Regions from separate parts of the Clostridium sp. ATCC BAA-442 genome, predicted to be linked through region 1. Evidence: a T-box and tRNA genes for the amino acid it is inferred to sense, from the RefSeq annotation. Region 1 holds a T-box; the other holds one or more tRNA genes.
The links. A T-box is a leader RNA that pairs with one kind of tRNA and senses whether it is charged. The one in region 1 lies ahead of ileS (isoleucine--tRNA ligase), so its partner is inferred to be a tRNA-Ile.
Positions count from the first base shown of each region.

Region 2: it encodes a tRNA-Ile, which carries the amino acid that the T-box ahead of ileS (isoleucine--tRNA ligase) is inferred to sense. The anticodon was not compared.

Region 1 covers NZ_CAXSQB010000015.1:805-12,711, forward strand. Annotated here, with positions in the region: gene mutL (DNA mismatch repair endonuclease MutL) at 182-2,248, shown strand; gene hfq (RNA chaperone Hfq) at 2,733-2,969, shown strand; gene ACESY8_RS08365 (biotin/lipoyl attachment domain-containing protein) at 2,979-4,271, shown strand; gene ACESY8_RS08370 (YggS family pyridoxal phosphate-dependent enzyme) at 4,290-4,997, shown strand; gene ACESY8_RS08375 (cell division protein SepF) at 5,021-5,521, shown strand; gene ACESY8_RS08380 (DivIVA domain-containing protein) at 5,709-6,434, shown strand; T-box leader at 6,515-6,742, shown strand; gene ileS (isoleucine--tRNA ligase) at 6,840-9,635, shown strand; gene ACESY8_RS08390 (tetratricopeptide repeat protein) at 9,687-11,558, opposite strand; gene lspA (signal peptidase II) at 11,697-11,907, shown strand, end outside.
Region 2 covers NZ_CAXSQB010000045.1:91-3,351, forward strand. Annotated here, with positions in the region: partial or broken gene ACESY8_RS15440 (hypothetical protein) at 1-185, shown strand, start outside; gene ACESY8_RS15445 (hypothetical protein) at 172-579, shown strand; gene ACESY8_RS15450 (hypothetical protein) at 576-764, shown strand; gene ACESY8_RS15455 (YopX family protein) at 761-1,189, shown strand; gene ACESY8_RS15460 (DUF551 domain-containing protein) at 1,182-1,367, shown strand; gene ACESY8_RS15465 (helix-turn-helix domain-containing protein) at 1,371-1,586, shown strand; tRNA gene ACESY8_RS15470 (tRNA-Ile) at 1,752-1,826, shown strand; gene ACESY8_RS15475 (hypothetical protein) at 2,689-2,949, shown strand.

The DNA of each region.
Region 1 (11,907 bases):
CTACGCTTATTTCCCCGCTTGGAACGCAGGCGCTTCTTCGTCGGCACAAACTTGCCCATTCCTCGCTTTGCCGTATACGGCAAAGCCCGCTCGTTCCGCTGTGCCTCCTCTCCCCACCGAACCCGCTTCGCTGGGCTTCGGCGGGGGCCCCATTTTCCCTTTTTAGAAAGCAGGTGCTTCTATGCCCCACATTCTGCAATTAGATCCCCACGTGGCCGATCTGATCGCCGCCGGCGAGGTGGTGGAGCGGCCCGCGTCGGTGGTCAAGGAGCTCATGGAGAACGCTATCGACGCCGGGGCGGACGCCCTGACCGTGGAGATCCAGCACGGCGGCATGAGCCTCATCCGGGTTACCGACAACGGCTGCGGCATCGCCGCCGCCGAGGCGGAGACCGCCTTTCTCCGCCACGCCACCAGCAAACTGCGCACCGAGTACGATCTGGAGGCCATCGGCACCCTGGGCTTCCGGGGGGAGGCTCTGGCGGCCATCTCCGCCGTCTCCCGCATCGAGCTGCTCACCCGCACGGCGGAGGAGGATTTGGGGGCCGCCCTCTCCCTGGAGGGGGGCGCGGTGGTGCACCGGGAAGAGGCCGGCTGCCCCCAGGGCACCACAATGGTGGTGCGCGACCTGTTCTACAACACCCCCGCCCGGCTCAAGTTCCTGAAAAAGGACGCCGCCGAGGGGGCGGCCTGCTTCGCCATGGTGCAGCGGGTGGCCCTGTCCCACCCGGAGGTGAGCGTCAAGTTCCTCCGGGACGGCAAGCAGGAGCTGCTCACCCCCGGCGACGGGCAGGTGCAGTCGGCCCTCTACGCCGTGCTGGGCCGGGATATGGCCCTGGGCTTCACGCCGGTGAAGGGCTCGGGGGAGGATATGTCGGTGTCCGGCTTTGTCTCCCTGCCCACCTGCTGCCGGGGCACCCGGGGCTACCAGCACTTTTTTGTCAACGGCCGGTATGTGAAGAGCCGCACCATGATGGCCGCCCTGGAGGAGGCCTACGCCAACCAGAAGATGGTGGGCAAATTTCCCGGCTGCGTCCTCCACCTGACCACCCGGCTCAACGCGGTGGATGTCAACGTACACCCCACCAAGCAGGAGGTCAAGTTCGGCAGCGACAAGAAGGTCTTTGACGCGGTGTACTATGCCGTCAAGTCCACTCTGGAGGCCGACCGCACCCGGCCGTCCCTCCAGGTGGAGCCCCCGCGCCCGGCGGAGGGGGGGCGGCCTGCGCAGTCTCCCCTCCGCCCGGCGGAGCCCGCTCCGGCGGCCCCCACCTACCGGGAGATGACCCTGGAGGAGTTCCGCCGAACCGCGGAACGGCCCGCAGCGGCCCTGCCCCTCCACGACTTCACCGCCCCCCGGGCCACAGGGGCCGCCCCTGCATCCCCTGCCGGGAACGGCGTCTCCGGCGCCCCCATCTCCACCACCCAGCCCGCCGGGGTGGCCACCCATATCCGCCCGGCCGAAGCCGCACCTGTCCCCGCCGGGAGCGGCATCTCCGCCCCCCCAACCTCCGCCGCGCCGCACGCGCGAACGGACGGCCGTGCCCGCCCGGCTGAATCCGCCCCTGCCTCCGGCGCACCCATCTCCACCGTCCGGCCCGTAGGGGCGGATGCCCACATCCGTCCGGCCGAAGCCGCGCCCGCCCAGCCGGCAGGGGCGGCCTCTGCGCCCCCTTCGGAGGAGGAGCCCTGGCGCATGGCGGGGGAGGTGCTCAACACCTACATTGTAGTGGAGCAGGGAGACAAGGTGCTCTTCATCGACAAGCACGCCGCCCACGAGCGGCTGAACTTCGACCGGATGAAGGCCGAGGGCTACCAGCCTATGGTACAGGCCCTGCTGGAGCCGGTGGTGTTCACCCCTCCGGCGGAGGAGGGGGCCGCCCTGCTGGCCCAGCTCCCGCTGCTGGGGCGCTTCGGCTTTGAGGCGGAGGACTTCGGCGGCGGGGCGCTGATCGTCCGGGCCGCCCCCAGCGACGTGGCCGCCGGGGAGATCCCCGACGTGCTCTCCGAGCTGGCCGGCCGCCTGCTCACCGGCGGCTCTGCCGATCCAGGCGCGGCCCGGGACGCCCTGCTCCACACCATGGCCTGCAAGGCGGCCATCAAGGGCGGCCAGAAGAACAGCCCCGCCGAGCTGCTCAAGGTGGCCCAGGCGGTCATGTCCGGCGCGGTCAAATATTGTCCCCACGGGCGGCCGGTGGCCATTGAGCTGACCCGCCAGCAGCTAGAAAAGCGCTTCGGTAGAGCCTGATTTGACCGCGCTTCGCGCCTTTGGCGCGTCCAAGTGTTTTCGCCTCCGGCGAAAACCTTGCCGCAGGGGCAATTCACTTGCCCCGAGGATGTAGAATCCTCTCGGGGCCCCCGGCGGACCTGTCCGCCGGGGAGCAAATATTGCCCCCACGGGCGGCCGGTGGCCATTGAGCTGACCCGCCAGAAGCTGGAAAAGCGCTTCGGAAGAGCCTGATTTGACCGCGCACCGCCCGCAGCCCCATCGCTCGGCCGGGCGGCCACAAGGGCCGCCCCTACGCGGAAGCCACAGTCAAACCTAGGGCAATTCCGGCCCACCGCAGTCCGTGGCGGCCTTGCCCAGGCGGGTACAGCGCACTCGCTTCCAAGTTTGGCGGGGGCCGTGGGGGAAAACGCCGAAGAGACACAGCCCCGCGCCGTTTCGACGAAATCCGCCCGATAATTGGTATATATTGGATGCATCTTATAGATAGAAGGAGTGCATCCACATGCAAAAGACCAATAACCTGCAAGACCTGTTTCTGCTCCGCGCCCGCAAGTCCCACGCCAGCCTGACCGTATTTCTGATGAATGGCTATCAGCTCCGGGGACAGATCACGGGCTACGACGCCTTTGTGGTGGTACTTATGACGGGGGACAAGCAGCAGGTCATTTACAAGCACGCCATCTCCACCATTGTGCCGGAGCGGGCCATCTCTCTGGAGGCGGAGGGGGCGGCAGACTAAGGAGCTGCCATGAAGCAAGGAACCCTGATCAACCGAATTGTCATGCTGCTGCTGCTGGCGGCCGTCCTGGTGTATCTGGGCGTGTCCGCCTGGCGGAGCTTCCGCGATCCCTATACCCTGGTGCTGTCCTACGCCTACACTGTGGACGACAGTCTGGAGGCCACCGGCTTTCTGGTGCGGGAGGAGAGCGTGCTCGCCAGTCCCGGCGGGATTGTGGATCTGCTGCCCGAGGAGGGGGAGAAGGTCTCCCGCGGGGAGACGGTGGCCCTGCTCTACCAGAATGACTCCGGCCTGGCGCGGAAGGAGGAGCTACAGAGCCTGACCATGGAAAAGGAGCAGCTCCAATACGCCCTGGAGCGGACCCAGAGCGGCGGCGACTCCTCCCAGCTCAGCCAGCAGGTTATCGACGCCATCGTGGCCCTGCGCTCCTCGGTGTCCACCGGGGATCTCACCCGGCTGGAGGACGAGACCCTGCTGCTCAAGAGCCTGGTCTACAAGCGGGACTTCACCTTCAACGGCGGGGAAGAGGACGGCGATGCCGCCGCCGCCATCCAGTCCTCCATTGACGCGGTGGACGCCCAGATTGCGGCGCTGAGCGCCCAGGCCGCCCAGGACACCAGCCGCCTCACCGCCAGTCAGGCGGGAGTCTTTTCCGGGCAGACCGACGGCTATGAGAGCCTGCTCACCCCCGGTCTGCTGGAGACCATCACCCCCGGCCAGCTCAGCCAGCTCGACCGCCAGCGGCCCCAGCCGGACGCCGGCGCGGTGGGCAAGCTGGTCACCGATGCCACCTGGTACTTTGTCTGCGCCATGGGCGAGGAGGAGGCCGGGCGGCTCATCGAGGGCCGCACCGTCACCGTCCGCTTCTCCCGGGACTGGTCGGGCGAGGTGGACATGAAGGTGGAGCGGGTAGGGGAGACCCCGGAGAACGGCCGGGTGGCCGTAGTGCTGTCCTCCGACCGCTATCTGTCTGAGACCACCCTGCTCCGAAAGCAGACGGTGGAGCTGGTCTTTGACAGTCAGACCGGCATCCGCGTGCCTACGCAGGCAGTGCGCGTGGAGGAGCGGACCGTCACCGACCCGGAGACGGAGGAGGAAAAGCAGGAGCTGGTCACCGGCGTGTACGTCCTGGTGGGCCAGCAGGCGGAGTTCAAGCCCGTCACCATCCTGGCCCAGCTGGAGGATTTCGCCCTGGTGAAGTCCGCAGACGGCTCGGACGGCAAAAAGGCCCTGCGGGCCGGCGACGAGGTAATCCTCTCCTCGGTGGAGCTCTTTGACGGAAAAGTGATCACGCAGTCATAGACAGGGAGGTAATGACACATGTCCCTTGCAGAGCGCATTGCGCTGGTAAATGAGAAAATCGCCGCCGCCGCCCGGCAGGCGGGTCGGGAGCCGTCGGAGGTCACCCTGGTGGCGGCCACCAAGGTGCAGACCTCCGACACCATCCGGCAGGCCATTGCCGCCGGCGTCACCATCTGCGGTGAAAACCGGGTGCAGGAGATGACCGCCCACCTGGACGACGACGCCTACGCCGGCGCGGCCCTCCACTTCATCGGCCACCTTCAGACCAACAAGGTGCGGCAGGTAGTGGGCCGGGTGGAGCTCATTGAGTCGGTGGGCTCCGAGCACCTGCTGGAGGCCATCGAGGCCCAGGCCGCCAAGCTGGAGCTGGTACAGGACATCCTGCTGGAGGTCAACATCGGCGGGGAGGCGTCCAAGAGCGGCATTTCCCCGGAGGAGCTGTCCGCCCTGGCCGCCCAGGCGGTTGGCAGCCCCCATGTGCGCCTGCGGGGGCTCATGGCAATCCCTCCCGTGGCCGCCGGGCCGGACGGAAACCGCCCGTTTTTTGCAAAAATGCGTCAGCTTTATGTTGACATAAGAAGTCAGATGGATGATAATAAGACTAGCTTTGACTGTCTTTCCATGGGTATGAGCGGCGACTTTGAGGACGCCGTGCGGGAAGGGGCCACCCTGGTCCGGGTGGGTACCGCCCTGTTTGGGCCCCGTCCTCCCATGCACAAAGGATAGAACAAATTCGGGAGGTTACCGAAATGGGATTTTTAGATGAACTCAAGCGCCTGGCCCGCCCCTATGAGGACGAAGAGGAAGAGGAGGAGTTTGACGACTTCGAGCCCGTCTCCCGCAGCGAGCGCATGGACCGCACCGGCGGCGACCGCCTGGAGCGGAAGGCCCCCAAGGCCCAGGACAGCACCGGCCCCATCTTCCCCGTGGAGAACGAGCGCCGGAGCAACAAGGTGGTCAATATCCACACCACCACCCAGCTTCAGGTGGTGCTGGTCAAGCCCGAGCGCTTCGAGAACGCCAGCGAGATCGCCGACCACCTGCGGGAGAAGCGCACGGTGGTGCTCAACCTGGAGTCCACCAACAAGGATATCGCCCGCCGCCTGCTGGATTTCCTCTCCGGCGTGGCCTATGCCAATGAGGGCAAAATCAAAAAGGTGGCCATCTCTACTTATATTATTACGCCCTACAACGTGGATATTTTAGGCGATCTGATTGACGAACTGGAGAACAACGGGCTGTATTTCTGAACTGCTCTTCAGGACAGGAAAATGTCCGGGTTGTCCCGCCGGGAGTCCGGCGTTTCAAGCGTTTTGGCACCGCCAAAACACGGATGCCGGGCGAATCCACATTGCCCGGCAGATGCCAAAGAGGGGGTTCCCGCCCGATGCGGAGCATCGGGTGGGGAAGACATGAACAAATCGGGGGAATGACGTTATGCTGACACCACAGGAAGTTTCCGAGCACGCCTTTGCCAAGGCGTCCTTCGGCGGCTATAACATGGCGATGGTGGATGAATTTCTGGACGTACTGACGGCGGACTACACCACGCTCTATAAGGAAAACGCCACCCTCAAGGCCAAGATGAAGGTACTGGTGGACAAGGTGGAGGAGTACCGCTCCACCGAGGAGGCCATGCGCAAGGCCCTGCTTACCGCCCAGAAGATGGCCGACGAGCTGGTGGCCCAGGCGGAGGCCAAGAAGACCGAGCTGCTGAAGAACGCGGAGACGGAGGCCAAGGCCCGCATTACGGAGCTGCAGCAGGACATCCGCAGTGAGCAGATGCGCCTCACCGCCGCCCAGAACGCCACCGCCGCCTATGTGGGCAAGCTCAAGGAGCTCTATCAGCACGAGATGGACTACCTCAACGGACTGTCCAAGCTCTCCGCCCCGGCGGAGCCTGTAGTGGACCAGGTTGCCTCTGCCGCCCAGGACATCTCCCAGAGCGTGGAGAAGCTGGTGGCCGGTGAGGCGCCGGAGGAGGACGCGGAGGACACGGTGGATCTCGGCGGCGGCGCCAAGGAGAAGGACGGCGGCCTGTATGCCGAGCTGCTGGAGCTGAGCCGTTCCCACGGTCCGGAGGAGGCTGAGGAGCCCACCGAGCCCACCCGCCGCATCGATTTTGACCACCTCCAGTTCGGCAAGGACTATGAAATCAAGTAAACCCCCTTGACAGAAGGGCATTTAACGGGTAAGATACTCGGAGACACGTTGTTTCGTGTCTCCGAGTATCTTTTATTTCGCAAAACGCCGAGAAGAGGACGAGTACCGTCCCCGCCCCTGCGCAGAGAGCCGCCGTTTTGGTGCAAGGCGGACAGGGAAGGGCTGGGAAGATCACCTCCGAGCGTCCCGCCGAATCCCCCCTGGGGCAGTAAGCGGGAACGGCTGGCCCCGTTACCGGCCTTCGAGGGGCCGCGGCACGCCGCGGCAATGAGAGTGGTACCGCAGAGGTTTGCGCCTTTGTCTCTTACAGGAGACAAAGGCGCGTTTTGTTTTTGCCAATTTCGGCAAGGGCGCACGCCTTTACACCAACCTGTTTTTATATCAAAGATAAAGGAGAACTGACCCATGGACTACAACCAGACCGTCCACCTGCCCCAGACCGACTTCCCCATGCGGGCGGGCCTGCCCAAGCGGGAGCCGGAGATGCTCCAGGAGATGTATGACCACGACCTCTACCACAAGATGGTGAAGCGCAACGAGGGCAAGCCCACCTTTGTCCTCCACGACGGCCCTCCCTACGCCAACGGCAACATCCACATCGGCACCGCCCTGAACAAGATCCTCAAGGATATGATCGTCAAGCACCGCAACATGACCGGCTGGTGCGCCCCCTATGTACCCGGCTGGGACACCCACGGCCTGCCCATCGAGTCCGCCGTTCTGAAGGACAAGAAGGTAAAGCGGGACGAGATGACCACCGCCCAGTTCCGCACCAAGTGCCGGGAATACGCCGAGAGCTACATCGAGAAGATGACCGGCCAGTTCCAGCGCCTGGGCGTGCTGGGGGAGTGGGAGAACCCCTATATCACCCTGCTGCCCGAGTTTGAGGCCAAGCAGATCGAGGTCTTTGGCAAGATGGCGGAGAAGGGCCTCATCTACAAGGGCATGAAGCCGGTGTACTGGTGCCCCTTTGACCAGACCGCCCTGGCCGAGGCCGAGATTGAGTACGCCGACGACCCCTGCACCACCATCTTCGTCAAGTTCCCCGTGGCCGACGACAAGGGCAAGCTGGGCCAGTATGCCGACCTGTCCCGCACCTACTTCGTGATCTGGACCACCACCCCCTGGACGATCCCCGGCAACTACGCCATCTGCCTCAACGCGGAGTTCGACTACGTGCTCCTCCAGGTGCCGGGCGGCGATGTGTACGTGCTGGCTCAGGATCTGGCCGAGAGCGTGTGCAAGGCCGCGGGCATTGACTACGCCGCCTGCACCGTGCTGGCCACCCTCAAGGGCAGCGAGTTCGAGCTGATGCGCGCCAAGCACCCCCTCTTCGACCGGGAGAGCGTCATCCTCAACGGCGAGCATGTCACCCTGGACGCCGGCTCCGGCTGCGTCCACACCGCCCCCGGCTTCGGCGCAGAGGACTTCCAGATCTGCCAGCAGTACGACAAGGCGGGCCTGACCCACATCGGCGTGCCCGTGCCCGTCAACGCCAAGGGCGTCATGACCGACGAGCGCTACAACGGCCAGTTCTACGCCAAGGGCAACGACATGGTGGTGGCCGATCTGGAGGCCGAGGGCTTCCTGGTGGCCAAGGAGAACATCACCCACTCCTACCCCCACTGCTGGCGGTGCAAGCACCCCATCATCTACCGGGCCACCGAGCAGTGGTTCTGCTCCGTGGACGCCATCAAGGACGCGGCGGTGAAGGCCTGCGACTCCATCCAGTGGAAGCCCGAGTGGGGCAAGGAGCGCATGACCTCCATGATCACCGAGCGCAACGACTGGTGCATCAGCCGCCAGCGCGTCTGGGGCGTGCCCATCCCCATCTTCTACTGCGAGGACTGCGGGGCCGATATCGTCACCCCCGAGACCATCGCCCACGTGGCCGCCCTCTTCCGGGAGCACGGCTCCAACGTCTGGTTTGACCGGGAGGCCGCCGAGCTGCTGCCCCAGGGCTTCGTCTGCCCCAAGTGCGGCAAGGCCCACTTCACCAAAGAGACCGACATCATGGACGTGTGGTTCGACTCCGGCTCCACCTGGGCCGCCGTGGCGGCCGAGCGCCCCTACCTCAAGTACCCCGCCGACCTCTACCTGGAGGGCGGCGACCAGTACCGCGGCTGGTTCCAGTCGAGCATGCTCACCTCCATCGCCGTGAACGGTGTGGCCCCCTACAAGCAGATCGCCACCCACGGCTGGACGGTGGACGGCGAGGGCAAGGCCATGCACAAGTCCCTGGGCAACGCCGTCTCCCCCGACGAGGTCATCAAGGACTACGGCGCAGACATGCTCCGCCTGTGGGTGGCCTCCGCCGACTACACCCAGGACATGCGCATCTCCAAGGACATCATGAAGCAGCTCTCCCAGGCCTATCTGAAAATCCGCAACACCGCCCGCTACATGCTGGGCAACCTGTGCGACTTCGAGCCCGACCGGGATCTGGTGCCGGCGGAAAACCTGATGGAGCTGGACCGCTACGCCCTGCACACCTTCAACGAGCTGGCCAAGACCGCCCGCGCCGCCTACGACCGCTATGAGTTCCACGCCGTCTACCGCGCCGTCTACAACTTCTGCGTGGTGGACATGTCCAACTTCTACCTGGACATCATCAAGGACCGGCTCTACTGCGGCGCCGAGGCCGAGCGCCGCTCCGCCCAGACCGCCCTGTACCACATCCTGGACGGCATGACCCGGCTCATCGCCCCCATCCTGGCCTTCACCTCCGACGAGATCTGGCACGCCATGAAGCACGCCCAGGGCGTAAACGCCGAAAGCGTCCTGTTCAACGACATGCCCGGCGACAACGCCGCCTTTGCCCTGGACGCGGCCGCCCGGGAGCGCTGGGCGAAGCTGGTCAGCCTCCGCGACGCGGTGAACAAGGCCCTGGAGAATGCCCGTAACGCCGGCGTGTTCAAGAAGGCCCAGGACACCGACGTGACCCTCTCCGTGTCCGAGTCCGACGCCGCCTTCCTGGCCGGGGTGGATCTGGCCTCCCTGTGCATCGTCTCCAAGGTCACCGTCACCACCGGGGCCGTGGAGGGGGAGAAGAGCGAGGACTGCCTCATCCCCTGCACCATCGCCGTCGCCCTGGACGAGTCCCCCAAGTGCCCCCGCTGCTGGAACCACAGCGAGCACATCGGCGCCGACGGCCACCACAACCAGCTGTGCGACCGCTGCGCCGCCGTGGTGGGTGAGTAATTCCGCAGATAGCAGATAGAAAACGGACAGGACGCCGCAGCGCTGCGGCGGCTATGCCTGCGGCGTCTCCTCCTGTTTTTCCGTCAGTTTGCGATAGGTCTCCCGGTCCCGCTCGGCCTTCTCTGTCTGCTCCAGCCCCTCATAGGCATCGGCACGGATGCTGTATGCCTTGGCGTAGCCTGGATCCAGCTTGATGGCCTTGTTGCAGCTTGTGACCGCTTCGCTATAGCGCTCCAAGTGGTTGAAGTCATCTCCTACGTTTGCATGATAGATTGCACTATTGGGGGCGAGTTTGACTGCCCTACGCTGTTCGATCAACGCCTTTTGATATTCTCCCTGATGGGCGTAGAGAACACCCCGGTTGTTATAGGCTCTTGCGCAATTGGGGTCGATCTGGATGGCCTTTTGGTAGCTCTGCAGGGACTCCTGCACCTCTCCAAGCCTTTTCTGCACATCGCCCAAGGTCGTATAGAGCCCCGCATCGGCCGGTTCCAGCTCCAGCGCCTTCTCATAATCGGCCTGGGCCTTTTCGTACTCCTCCAGATTCCAGTAAGCGCTGCCCCGCTCCCTGTAAAGCCTCTTGTCCCCCGGCGGCAGTTCAATTGCCCTGGTAAAGTCAAGAACAGCTTTGTCATACATCTTCACAATGGTAAAGCACAGGCCCCGATTGCGGTATACCTCCGAAGTCTCCTTCAGCTCCAGCGACCGGCTGTAGTCCCGTATGGCCTGTTCCGGATCCCTCTGGTGGTTGCAGACACCCAGGTACCAGTAGAGCCTGCTGTCCTCCATTCCCAACTCTTTGGCTTTGGTGAAGTCCTCCAGCGCCTGGGCATAGTCGTTGGCAAAATAGTAGAGCTTTCCCCGCTCCCAGTAGGCCTCCCCGTCCTCCTCGTCCAGCTCGATGCGGCGGTCCAGCCGCTGAAGCTCCTCCCGCTGTTTGGCGTCCATGGCCCGGAGGATGGCGCTCTGGGTCTCGCTGGGGGTCTCCGCGGCCCGCAGCTTCTCCTGAAATGCCTTGACCTGCTCCTGATAGTCCCTCACCCGCTGCTCAGCCGCGCTTTCGATATGCTCGCAGGGGTCAGTATAGCCGAACCGCTGCCCCATCAGGTACATCATCTCGTCAAAGCCCTCAATGGGGATAAAGTATCCGCCGTGGCGCTCCACCACCTTCTGAATCTCCTCCGGCGGCTCGTCGTGGCGGTAGCACCAGTAGAGGCCGCTCAGGCACTCGGTCTCCTTCAGAAAGTCCATCAGGCTGTGGTCGCCCCCGGCATAGCCGATCACCACGGGGGTATAACGCTTGAAGGCCTCCCGCAGGATATCCTTCCACTGCTTCGACAGGCCGTTGACCTGCTCGGCCCGGTTGAGGGGGTCAAAGAACAGGCCCCGGTGGAGCTTGGCGATGATGGGCCGGCTGGTGTTGAAGTTGATGTACTGGGCCAGCAGCTCGTGGCTGATGACGATGGGCCTTTTATCCGTGTAAATAAACAGGGCGTCCTCCACCAAGCTGTCGAAATTGGTGGTGATCACCAGGTTGTTGCGCGTGTTGGCCAACAGGGCGGCCAGGGGATAGTAGCCCAGGCTGGGCTGGGCGCGCTCCAGCGTCCGCTCCAGGAAAGCGGAGCCGTTCTGATAGTCCGGAAAAAAGCGCATGGCATAGAGGTCAAAATAGGCCCGGCTGGACGGCTTGGTCGAGCGCACCCCCAGCCGCTTTTTCAGCTCCTTGATCTCCTCCTTGGAGCATTGCTCCAAAATCTCCCCGTGCCACTGTTTGGCCAGTTCCTCCCCGGTGGGGATACCAGAGGTCTTGGAGGCCCCGGCGCCCAGGATGAAGCAGTAGCGCCGCTCGTTTTTACAGCCCTCCTCAAGGGTATTCAGGAACACATTTAACGAAAGGGTCCGCCTTTCATCCAACGCACTCACCGCCTTTCGGCTTTTTGCCCCAGTATACCAGATTTTTCTTGTTTCTTCAATTGGAATTTACATCCGATCTTCCGGGTTGCCCCCGGCGGCAGGCCGTGATAAAATAGAGCAAAACCGAAGAAAAGGAGCCCTTTGTCCATGCTATATGCCGTTCTCGTGGTGGCCCTGGTGGTACTGGACCAGGTGGTCAAGTTCCTGGTGCGGGCCAACATCCCCCTGGGGGGAGACGTCCCCTTTCTCCCCCATATTCTCCAGCTCACCTATGTGCAGAACACCGGCGCGGCCTTCTCCCTGCTGGAGGAGCACACCTGGATTCTGACCATTGTGTCCCTGGTGGTGTCCGTCCTGC
Region 2 (3,261 bases), on a different contig from region 1:
TGTGCTGCGACTGTGCTCACGGCGGCCCCGGCCCCTGCTGCTCCTGGGATGAGAACGAGGGCTGCCAGTACCGGAAAGAGGACGGAAGCTGCTGGGTGCCATACACAAAGGGGGATGCCAACCTGGACGAAGCCATCGAAAAGTACCTGAAAATCAAGGAGGGGGGACAACATGGACAAGCCTAGAATTTGCGAGGTGCTGGGGGTTGAGGTTGGAGAAATTATATCGGTGAATTTTCCGGTTGGAGAGTTTGCCTTTTCTATTGGCTCTGATGGACAAGCCATTGGAGAAAACGGTCAAGAATTTGGCGCTATTTTGACAGAAGCTATCAACCACCCCGACCGCATCATCCGCAAGCCACGCTGGACGGAGCAGGAGGTGGAGAGGGCGAAGGCTATCAAAGTGCTATATCCAGTTGTTAAAACATTGGCATACGTTGATATAGTGGGACAGACATTTTACATGTATGATGACGAAGACAACTATAAGGGCAGTCTTGATAACCTTGATGAAACGTTTCCTACGCTGAGGAGCATAAGGCGGGCCACATTGGACGAGATCATCGGAGGTGCCCAATGAAATCCCCTGAGTGTGTATGCAAAACGTCAGAAGAGTACATTCGTGTTGCGTTAGCTCTAGAAACTCTTGCTTACCATGACAAAAACTACTTAGACAGTACATTCGCAAAGAGCAATGCTGCTATCAGTGAAGAGATACAGGCTTGCTTGCAGAAGGCTTTAACGATGATGGAGGAAAAACAATGAGAGAAATCCTTTTCAAAGCCAAGCGGCTGGATAATGGAGAGTGGGTGGAGGGAAACATTGTGGCTGTCCCGGAAGATGCCGACTTTATGCCTGGAGCGTACATTCTACCGCGGTTGGTATCGGCCAGGGCAGACCCGCCCACAAAAGGGATCATGCTAGGCGGATTCTTTGAAGTTGACCCCGCCACGGTCTGCGAGTATACCGGCCTGACCGACAAGAACGGGAAGAAAGTGTTTGTTGGGGACATTGTAAAATGCAGCCGTGGTTGCACCCATGAGGTGGTATGGGTTCAGGAACACGGCGGAACCTTTATCGGAGGAATGCCAGCAATCTATCTATCTGACTTGATGCCAGGATACGCATGGACGGGGGAGGAAGAAATTATAGGCAACATCAACGACGGGGAGGGCGGACAGCATGAGTGAGTGGATCAGCGTCAAGGAGAGGTTGCCGGAGGAAAAGCAGAGAGTTATCGTGCGTTGTGAGCGCATTGGAACATCTGTAGGTTGGATTTTGTGGGGTGAATGGATGACGGATATTGGGCCCAGTGCGGGTAAAATCACCCACTGGATGCCCCTCCCAGACCCGCCGAAGGAGGGATAGCCCTTGAATGAGTTTAAGGAAAGACTCAGGAGGTTGAGGGAGGAGAAAAAGCCTGTTAGGAGTATGGCGGTAGTGTCAGAACTGTGCGGGCTTCCGCGCAGCGCAGTAAGAAAATATGAGCGCGGGGAGGCAAAGCCCAATATGACTGCGCTGATTGCTCTGGCAGACTACTATGAAGTATCGCTAGATTATCTAACAGGTCGAGTAAAATACAGATAAAATTTGAAGATTAACCTTTAAAGGGCAGCTAAACCAAAAAATTGATTTAAAATGGGAGTGTGGGGGCGTATGCCCCTGCGCTCCCACTCTCTTTCCGCCCCCTTTTCCTCCTTCACGCAGAGGGGGTGGCGGCGGTGTAGTCGCTGCCCCTACTGTGTGCAATATGCCCTTGTAGCTCAATGGTGAGAGCGATACCCTGATTTGGTATAGTGGACGCCGGTTCGATTCCGGCCTTGGGCTTGGTGACCCGCACTTTTCGCGGTAACCAATTTATTAGACCGCTCTAAAGGCCACGGAGCTGACTGTGGAAAGACACTATACCGGGTAGCCTAGAGCGTCTGACGGCCCCGGAGAAGGGACATGACGCCCGCCTGTCATGGAGGCGGAAGCGGTGGCAGCTATGACCTGCACCGGTGTGCCGACACATAGAAAGCGGCTGCGCCCGGCGGAGCGTGTAGAGACGGAATCCGCCTTATATACGGCCATAAAGGAATGGGTAGAGCGGTGTATGCCGTTGCAGCAGTTCGAGTCTGCTGATGGCCTCCAGAGGCCGGGTAGCGCCCGGATGATCTGAGCGTAGCGCAAGCCCTCAGAGAGAATGACAATGCCTGCTGAAAACTGCGTCTGTATGCGAGACTGGCTGCCGGTCGCTCCGGTGTTGCGGCACAGGCGTGTGATAATCTAAGCGGGAAGCGCACAAAAAGTTGCAAAAATGGGATGGTGTAAAGTGAGTGGTGTACTCATAATCATTGCAGAACTTATCTGCCTTGTTCTTATGGTTGTAAATGCTTATTTAGCTTTCAAAGCAAAGCAGAAAGACGACCTTAATGGAATGGTTTGGAATTTGGCATTTATGATCCTAATGAGCACTTGTATTAGATAACCAAAAATATGCCGAGTGCTGTAGCAGAAGCGCCTGCGGCGGCCCGTTACGTCGCGGACGTGTGGCGGCTCAATGCCGCCTCTCGGCTCCAGAAGGAGATATTTATGCTTAGAAGAATTTGCAATTACTTCCGCGGGTGCTAATGCAAGCACGAATTTGATATGCCGCGCCTATCCGCATGAGGCGGGCGGTGGCACCAAAACTGGAGTGATAACCACAATGGGAGATCCATTTGAACTGCTCAGACATGCACAGACAGCATACAATAACGACTTACGCCCTTGGGAACAGTCAAAAGAATACTGGGATAGACTGAAAAAGTTTTGCGATTACTCAGAGCGCTGGAGAAAAGAACAAGAGAAAGACATCGTATGGCCAAAGCCAAAAGACGTAGGGGTAGTTCGTAAAGGAACGACGGAATGGGACGTGTTCCATGAGCTGTCAATGAAGCGGCTCAAGAGAAATGGGATTCATTTGTGAACATAACACCGGGCGGTTCGGTGGGGCAGCGGTTGCTGGACAACAAGGGCCAGCCATTGGAAGAGGCCGAACTAAAATAATAATGCTGTCAGACCCGCGGAAAGCCTGACCAAACCCGCAGCATACCCCGAAAGGGGTATATATGCCGCCCCGCAGTTGCAGGAGACGAGGGAGGCTATCAACCCACACGGGTGTATCGCTTAACAGGCTGTGACGGCTGGCCGTATCCGAGCCAGAGCTCGACAGTAGGCGGCGAAAAGCATTTCAAAAGCAAAACGAAAGCAAGGGAGAGAGAAAGAAAAGGTCCCCCTC